Regions from separate parts of the Duganella sp. AC237 genome, predicted to be linked through region 2. Evidence: predicted binding sites of a transcription regulator. Region 2 holds the regulator's gene; the other holds the start of a gene.
What was found. The regulator FNR, encoded in region 2, switches genes on or off when oxygen is low (the NO sensors DNR and NnrR bind a similar motif). The targets are predictions, from matches to a motif close to TTGATNNNNATCAA.

Region 1 (4,209 bases), 2.9 Mb from region 2:
GCTGTTGCAGTTGCTGCTTCATTGTTCGGTCCTCGCCGCAGCGGTCGATTGCAGGCTGAATTGCACGAACGGCGCCGTCGTCGCCACCGGTGCGGGCACGGCTGCCGGAGCGGCGGTCGGCACGGCTACACCTTCGATGGTCGCCGGCGCGGCGACCGGCGTCAGTTGCGCGTCCGGCCGTGAAATATCCAGGCTGGCGAAGCTCTTGCCGTGCATAACCCGCTCCGACTTCAAGCGCGCGATATAGGCGGGTATCAAGGTCGGCTGCATGGCACGTCCCTGCACGCCGATATCGTTGCCCGCGCCGACGATCGACACGCCTGTCAACCACAGCCCACTGACGTTCTGTCGCGAAAACGCGCGGAAATATTCGGCATAGCCGGCCGCGTTGCCAAGCGTGCCGTCGCGCAGCACCGATTCCACTTGTTGCAGCGACTTCAGCTCCGCCTCGGCCTGGGCGACCTCGCTTGCGATGGTGGCGCTTTTCTGCCGTGGCGCGAATTGCTTGCTGGCCTCCGCCAGACGTCGCTCGCGGTCGGCCAGCAAGGTTTTGCCGGACGCGGCGGATGTTTCCAGGTCGGCCACACGCTGGCCGGCGTACCACGTCAGCAGCAGCGCGCCGGCGACGATCACGCCCAGCGCCTCCGCCATCGGCAAGGCCGTGAATACTTTCTTCTGCTTGAGGAAGATGGGGTTGAACAGGTTGATCTGCTGACTCACAGCACCACCTCCTCGTGCCGCAGGGCCGCGCCCAGGGTCAGGAAGAAACGCTGTTGCTGCTCGACGTCGAGCAGCGCCGGCGCCTTGCTCAGGTCGAACACATCCTCCAGGCCCATCGCCTCGACCGGCATGTAGAGATTGGCCGCCAGATATTCGTGCAAGCCCTGCGCGCCGGTCGGCGCCAGCAGCAGCTTGATCACGTTGACATAGTTGAACTGGCGGTCGAAGTGATCCAGCGAGCGTTGCAGCTCCAGGGTAATCTTGTCGAATAAGGTTTGCTGCTTGTCGGTGTCCGGTTCCAGCAACTGCGGCAAGGTCACGTCGATGCGGCGCGACAGGTACAGCTCGCCCTTGAAGGTGATCGTCAGCAGGCCGCCGTCGCCGTCGAACGACAGCATCGCCAGGCCACGGCCTTCGGTTTCCAGCAGCACCGAGATGTTCCGCTGCGCCATTTCCGGAATGTCGATGACGTTCAGTTCTATCTTGGCCTCGGCGAACAAGCCTTGGCGCGACTGGATCAGCGCGTTGCGGGCGGCGATGGCGAACATCGAATGGGCGCGCGACGGCGCGTTCGGATCGACCGGGATATCGAGCACGTCGATGGTGGCGTCGTCGACATGGAAATCGAGCATATCCTTCAAGCGCCAGCGCACCGCCGTTTTCAATTCATCTTTCGGAACGTTGGGTGCATCGACGGTCAGCATCTGGTATTCGCCGCCGCTCAGCATGGTGCCGAAGAGGAAATTGGCGGCCTTCAAATCCTTGCTCACTTTTTCCAGCGATTCGGCCGACAGGCTGGCAGTGGACGGATAGAACGACGACAGCTCGACCACCGCCTTGGCGTCGCGCACGCGCTGCACGCGGCCAGCGCAAATACCGTCGCGCTGGAACGAGACGGTCAGCCAGCCATCCTTCTTTTTGCTTCTTTTGAGGAATCCCATACCAGCAACCTAGATGATTACCAGCACACGAGGTTTACGCGCTAGTTGGTTGATTATATTCAAGTTACACCGCTCGTTTGCCAAAAATTAATAGTAATGCCACAAAAACACACACATTGTCATGTGGCTTGTTTCTTTATAGCTGCGCCTCAATGACGCGCTGTACATAATCGGGGCCTGGCGCGTTGTTGGGGCAGGTATTGTTTGCGGGCTGGTTGCAAGCGGTGACTGTGATCCTGATGCCGCCGAACGTCGGATCGACGAGCTCGGGCGGTGCCGGAGTGTGGTAGCCAGCTTCCGGCTGGCTGCATTGCACCGTGACGGTATAAGCCGCCAAAGTTGGCGCCGACAGGGCGAAACTGCGGATCGCCGGGCAACCGAGCGGGTTAGCGATGTTTGCGTTTCGTGCCCGCTCGAGTTGGATGTATAGAGCCCACTCCAAGCCCGCCTTGGCGGCTTGATAGGCGCGCGCGCCCTGCTCGTCCTGCGTCGCACTCGACTGCTGCGATGTCGTCAAAGAAACCACCGCCACGCCCAATCCGGCCAGTACCACTAATAGGAAGATGGCCGTCACCAGCGCGACGCCGGACGATTTACGTATCATTCGTGGCGTCATGGCGTATTGTCCACGTGAATCTGATGGGACAGCGTGATGGTTTCCACGGCATTGCCGCCCTCAAGACTGGCGCGCCCGAGGGACAGATTCAAGCCGATCAAGCCACTCTGCTGGCTAGCCGAGGTGCCGATGGTGAAGTCGCACGCGACCACATTATTTGCCAACAAGCTTCCGTCCGATGCCAGCGGTAGCGGCGGCTGCACGAGAAAGTCGGCGGCAACCGAACGGGTCAATGTCCCCTTGCCATTCGCGTTCCCCTCACAGCGGTAAATCACGGGCCGAGTTACGACCTGGAAGCGTTGACGTGGCGAGGTATTCGGTACATTTCCGGAAGCGGGGCGAAACGGATTTTTACCTGACTGGCCAGCAAGCGTGCTGTCGTAGGAAATTGACCTTTTATTATTATCAAAACCAGTGATCACTGCCAGATTCGTGCGGGCGTAGGCGTCCGCACCATCGAAACCGGTTCCCAAGTTGTAGATGGCAAAAAAATCGCCCACGGCGACCGGCGGCATCGGCCCAATCACATTGAATGGCGCCACCGTCTGGTTGGTAAAGCTCAAAGGTTTGCCCACGAGGGGATCCGCATTGGGGTCGGGTGCATTCTCCACAGCCAGATATAGGCCGCCCGCCTTGGTCGGAATGAACTCCAGCCACCATTGCCCTGCTGCCGTGGCAGTCAGGCGTACGCTGTTGGGCAAGGCAGTGCGCAATTCGCGGGCCATGCGGCGCAAGGCCAGATCGGCGGCGTCACTCAGGTCGGCCCGGGCAGCCGCATCAGTATAGTTTTGCACGGGGCGGCGGATGAACAGCACCATGGTGCCGGCGACGATACCGGTGATCACCATGACGACGACCGCCTCCACCAGCGTGAAGCCGCGCTGATGACGGGCGATAGCGCGTGTGATGCGGTGGACGGTCATCATGGCGCGTAACGCGTGCGGTAGCCGTCCAGCCGAATGAACTCGTTCGGGCCATACTGGGTGATGACTGTGATCTGCAAAGCCTCGAGATTGTCTGCCACGGAACCAACACGGAAGCCGTCGTTACCGAAGGGGCTCGCGCCGGCAGGACCGAGCTCGGCGCCGGGACCGAGCAAATTCAAGGTGACGGTGGTCGTGATGCCGGCGAGCGAGCTGTTTCCCATCGTTTTGGAATCCTTATCCACGCCAAGCGCACGTCCATTCACATCCTGATCAACGCCGTTCGGACCAAAGGTGCGTTCAGGTGTATTGAGGCTGGTCCCATAATCGGCAACGCTGGCGTACGGGCGCGGACTGCCAGGCGCGCGCTGCCCCACTTTGGCGCGGGTGCCGCACTCGTCCACTTTGACCGCAGTGCCATAGGCGGGGTCGTTCGGACCGCAAAAGGTCAGCCCCGCTAATTGCACTTCTTCCATATACGCTTCCGCGATCAGCATGGCCTGCTTGCGGCGCAGCGGATCGGCGCTGGATTTTGCGCTGAGGTTGAGCACGCCAAGAATGCCCGCAGCGGCGACGCCCATGATCACCATGAACAGAACGAGCTCGACGATGGTAAGGCCGTCTTGGCGATTAATGGACATAACCGGTCTCGGCTTCCACGGTGAACCGGTAAACGCTGGCGCCGCTGGTAAAGGTCAGCGTCAACGGTGCAGCGAAGCTCGGACGGCCCATGCGGTCGAAGGAAAATGCATACCCGGGCGCGACACCGCCTACCGCCACGCTAGCCGGCGTACCCTCGCACATCCAGTTGGCGACGTAGTTGTTGCCAAGCGTGCAGACAGCGCGGGTTGCAGAATTGCCAGTATTAGAGCTGCCCGGCGCGAAAGCCAAGTCGGCGGCGTTGTTGCAATTGGCGGTGTTGAAACAGACTGCAAACCTGGCCGGCGACGCCTGCACAAAAACCGGACGGTTCTGGGCGATGGCAAGCTTTTGAGCAGAGCGGATCACA
Region 2 (4,209 bases):
CCAAGTTCGCCAAGAAAAGCGCCAAGCACCTAGCCTGGGGCGCGGTGGCGCTGTGGACCGGTTTCACGTTTGTAGGCTACTTCACGCCGATCAAGCATCTGGCCGGCGAGGTGCTGACGTTGAGCTTTGGCCCATGGGAATGGTTTTGGGTGGTGTTCTACAGCTTCGCCACCTACGGCAACGCCGGCTGGATGCGCGAGCAGGTGTGCAAGTACATGTGCCCGTACGCCCGCTTCCAGAGCTCGATGTTCGACCGCGACACCTTGATCATCACCTACGCCGGCGAACGGGGCGAGCCGCGCATGCCGTTGTCGAAGAAGGCGGCCGGCAAGGGCGGCGACTGCATCGACTGCTCGATGTGCGTGCAAGTGTGCCCGACCGGCATCGACATCCGCAACGGCCTGCAGTACGAATGCATCGGCTGCGCCGCCTGCGTCGACGCCTGCAACGGCGTCATGGAAAAGGTCGGCCTGCCGCGCGGGCTGATCCGCTACAGCACCGAGCGCGCCATGACCATGCACTACACGCCGATGCAAATCCGCCGGCGCACCCTGCGTCCCCGGGTGCAGATCTACGCCGCCATCCTGGCGCTGATCGTGGCCGCCGTCGGCACTGCGCTGTACCTGCGCGTGCCGCTCAAGCTGGACGTGATCCGCGACCGCGGCGCCATGGGGCGCGAGGTCGAGGACGGCATGATCGAAAACGTCTACCGGCTGCAGATCATGAACACGTCGGAGCTGGCGCAGACCTACCGCATCCGCGTCAGCGGCATTCCAACGCTGGCCCAGGTCACGCCGGAGCTGGTGCGGGTCGAGGCCACCGACACCAAGGCGCATCCGATCCGGCTGCGCACGGCGCATGGCGCCGCCCATCCGGGCTCGAACAAGATCGCCGTCGAACTGACGTCGGTCGACGACCCGTCGCTGCATGTGAAGGAAGACGCGGTATTCATCGTGCCGCGCTAAGGAGAGCATTATGACCGTATCGGTATCGCATGGCACGGCAACGCCGTGGTGGAAGCAGCGCTGGCCGTGGCTGCTGATGGCGGGGCCGGCGATCGTCATCGTCGCCGGCGTCTACACCGGCTACCTGGCCTTCACGCGGCAGGACGCGCTGGTGGTGGGCGACTACTACAAGCAGGGCAAGGCCATCAACCAGGACTTGCGGCGCGACCGCCTGGCCAGCTCGCTGGGGTTGTCGATGTCGATCGGCTACGACGCCACGCAAGGGATGCTGGCCGGCCAGCTGCGCCGCAATAGCGACGAGCACGGCAAGACGGAACGCTTGTTCGTGCGCCTGTCGCACGCCACCTTGCCGGCCAAGGATATCCAACTGGTGGTGCGGCCGGACGAATTCGGCCGCTTCCAGATCAATCTGCCGATGCTCGAGCGCAGCCGTTGGGTGGTGCTGGTGGAAGGCGAACAGCGCGACTGGCGCCTTGCCGGCGCCTGGAGCTGGCCGGCGCAGCGTAGCGTGACCCTGCGCGCGGAATAGTTCCGCAAACGGTGGAGGGCACGTGGAGACACGTAGGGCGGATTAGCGTAGCGTAATCCGCCAAGCTCCGTCGGCGGCGCATGCATGGCGGATTACGGCTTCGCCTAATCCGCCCTACGTGTCTACATGGTCATGTCACCGCTAGTGACAGGTCTGCGTGCCGGCCGTGATGGCTTTGAGCATGGGCGGGTCGAGCAGTTCGATTTCGCGGTTGCTCACGCGGAGCAGGCCTTCCTTCTTGAACTTCGACAGCAGGCGGCTGATGCTTTCGATCGTCAGGCCCAGGTAGTTGCCGATCTCTTCGCGCGACATGCGCAGCTGGAAGGTGTTGGGCGAGTAGCCGCGCGCCTCGTAGCGCGACGACAGGTTGACCAGGAAGGCGGCGAAGCGCTGCGTCGCCTGCATATTGCCCAGCAGGAGCATGACGCTTTGCTCGCGCGTGATCTCCTGGCTCATCATGCGGTGGAAATGCCGCAGCAGGGTCGGCATGTCGGCCAGAAGCTGTTGCAGGCTGCCGAACGGAATCTCGCACACCTCGCTGTCCTCCAGCGCGACGGCGGTGCAATGGTGCAGGTCGGTGCTGATGGCGTCCATGCCCAGCAGCTCGCCGGCCATCTGGAAGCCGGTGATCTGCTCGGCGCCCTCGCGGTTGACCTGGTAGGTCTTGAAATGCCCGAGCCGGATCGCGTACAGGTTCACGAACGGATCGCCGATGCGGAACAGGGTGCTGCCGCGCGCGACCTTGCGGCGGCGCCCGATGATCTGGTCGAGCCGCTCCATGTCTTCGTTGCCCAGTCCCATCGGCAGACACAGCTGATGCATGCTGCAGTTGGCGCAACTTGCCTTCAGGATGTCGATGGTGGCGCCGGGCAGCACCAGTGCGGGGAGGTCTCTTATCATGCCCCCAGTGTAGACCATTAGTCGCCGCTTTTGGCCGATGCCGCACTGTGCCGATCAGGTATTCGCCTTGCTGACAGCCTTGCTTGCAAGCGTTTTCGTACCGGCGGCCATGGGACCGCAAAATATTTTCGACATTCGGTCAAATTTATATTGCGCGCTATTAGATTGTTCGCTATAGTTCAACTCAAGCAAGTAGCACACTACTTAATCGCAAACAACCAACCTCGAAAGGAATCACCATGAAACGCTCGATCATCGCCGCCGCCCTGCTGGCCTCCACCGTCCTGACCGCCCAAGCCGCCGCGCCGGCCGCCGACACCACCGTGGTACTGGTGCACGGCGCCTTCGCCGACGGTTCCAGCTGGGAGAAAATCATCCCGCTGCTGCAAGCGAAGGGCTTGAAGGTGGTGGCCGTGCAAAACCCGCTGACCTCGCTGGCCGACGACGTCGCCGCCGCGCAGCGCGTGATCGACGCGCAAACCGGTAAAGTAGTGCTGGTCGGCCACTCGTGGGGCGGCACCGTGATCACCGAGGCGGGCACCAGCGACAAGGTCAAGGCGCTGGTCTACGTGGCCGCGTTCGCACCGTCGGCAGGCCAGGCCACCGCCGACCTGGGCAAAGACTACGCCGTGCCGCCAGGTATCGCCACCCTGCAGGCCGACGCCGGCGGTTTCCTGTGGCTGCCGACCGCGTCGGTCTCCGCCAACTTCGCCCAGGACGTCGCGCCGGCCACCGCCGCGCTGATCGCCGCCACCCAGGGTCCGATCGCCGCCAAGGCCTTCGCCGACAAGACCACCGTAGAGGCCTGGAAAAACAAGGCGAACTATTACATCGCCGCGTCCGACGATCGCATGATCGATCCGGCCCTGCAGCAAGCGTTCGCCAAGAAAATCAACGCCACCACTATCACGCTGAAATCGAGCCATGTGCCGATGGTGTCGCAGCCGCAAAAAGTCGCCGACGTGATCATCTCCGCTGCCCAGCGTTAATATTGTTGCCAAGGTCGGGCATTGATAGGAGAATTCCTGAGCACTTCCGTAGTTCTCCGATTTCATGTCCGACCCGCCCGACAAGGATGAAATGAAGCCACTTGGCATCAAGGCTAAAGTTGCGCTGGCGACCAGCATCACGTCGATCCTGATGATCGCGCTGGTGACCGTGGTTCAGATGCAACGCATGAAGGCGGACTTCACCAAGGTGCTTTTGACCCAGCAAACGGCGCTGATCGGCCGCACCGCCGAGGAACTCGACGACAAGCTGACCATGCTGCTCGACATCATCGCGCTGTCGGCGCGCCATCAGCCGGTCGAGCTCGCCAACTCCACCGAGCGGCTGCGCGCCTACTACCAGGACCGCGCCGTGCTGGCGCTGTTCGACGATCTGCTCGTGCTCAGCCCGCAAGGCGTGGTGATCGCCGACGTCCCGGTCCGGCCCGGCCGGGTCGGCATCGACGCCTCCGACCGCGCCTACTTCCAGACCGTGATGCGCACCCGCAAACCGCTGGTCGCCGAGCCAGTGATCGGCAAGTCCCACAAGCAGCCGATCGTGCAGATGGTGGCGCCGGTTCTCAACGCCAAGGGCGAGGTGGTGTGCGTGCTCAACGGCGTGCTGCGCCTGTACAAGGACAATGTGCTGGGCCACCTGCGCACCGCCAAGGTCGGCAAGAGCGGCTACTTTTTCGCCCTCACGCGCGGCGAGCATCCGGTCTACGTGCTGCATCCGGACGCCAGCCGCCTGCTGCAGCCGCGCCAGGCCGGCGCCAACGCCGCCACCACGCGCGCGCTGCGCGACGGCTTCGAGGGCACGGTCGAGAGC

Region 1: a site for FNR is predicted at 1,711-1,724, ahead of AC0IYS_RS13530 (agglutinin biogenesis protein MshI). Genes of this name have one in related genera too.

The regions. Positions count from the first base shown of each region.
Region 1 covers NZ_CEEDEW010000003.1:2,966,393-2,970,601, reverse strand. Annotated here, with positions in the region: gene AC0IYS_RS13540 (hypothetical protein) at 1-22, opposite strand, end outside; gene AC0IYS_RS13535 (MSHA biogenesis protein MshI) at 19-720, opposite strand; gene AC0IYS_RS13530 (agglutinin biogenesis protein MshI) at 717-1,661, opposite strand; gene AC0IYS_RS13525 (pilus assembly PilX family protein) at 1,798-2,277, opposite strand; gene AC0IYS_RS13520 (type II secretion system protein) at 2,274-3,203, opposite strand; gene AC0IYS_RS13515 (type IV pilus modification PilV family protein) at 3,200-3,841, opposite strand; gene AC0IYS_RS13510 (pilus assembly FimT family protein) at 3,831-4,209, opposite strand, start outside.
Region 2 covers NZ_CEEDEW010000003.1:90,347-94,555, reverse strand. Annotated here, with positions in the region: gene ccoG (cytochrome c oxidase accessory protein CcoG) at 1-965, shown strand, start outside; gene AC0IYS_RS00760 (FixH family protein) at 976-1,494, shown strand; gene fnr (fumarate/nitrate reduction transcriptional regulator Fnr) at 1,636-2,394, opposite strand; gene AC0IYS_RS00750 (alpha/beta fold hydrolase) at 2,634-3,383, shown strand; gene AC0IYS_RS00745 (response regulator) at 3,448-4,209, shown strand, end outside.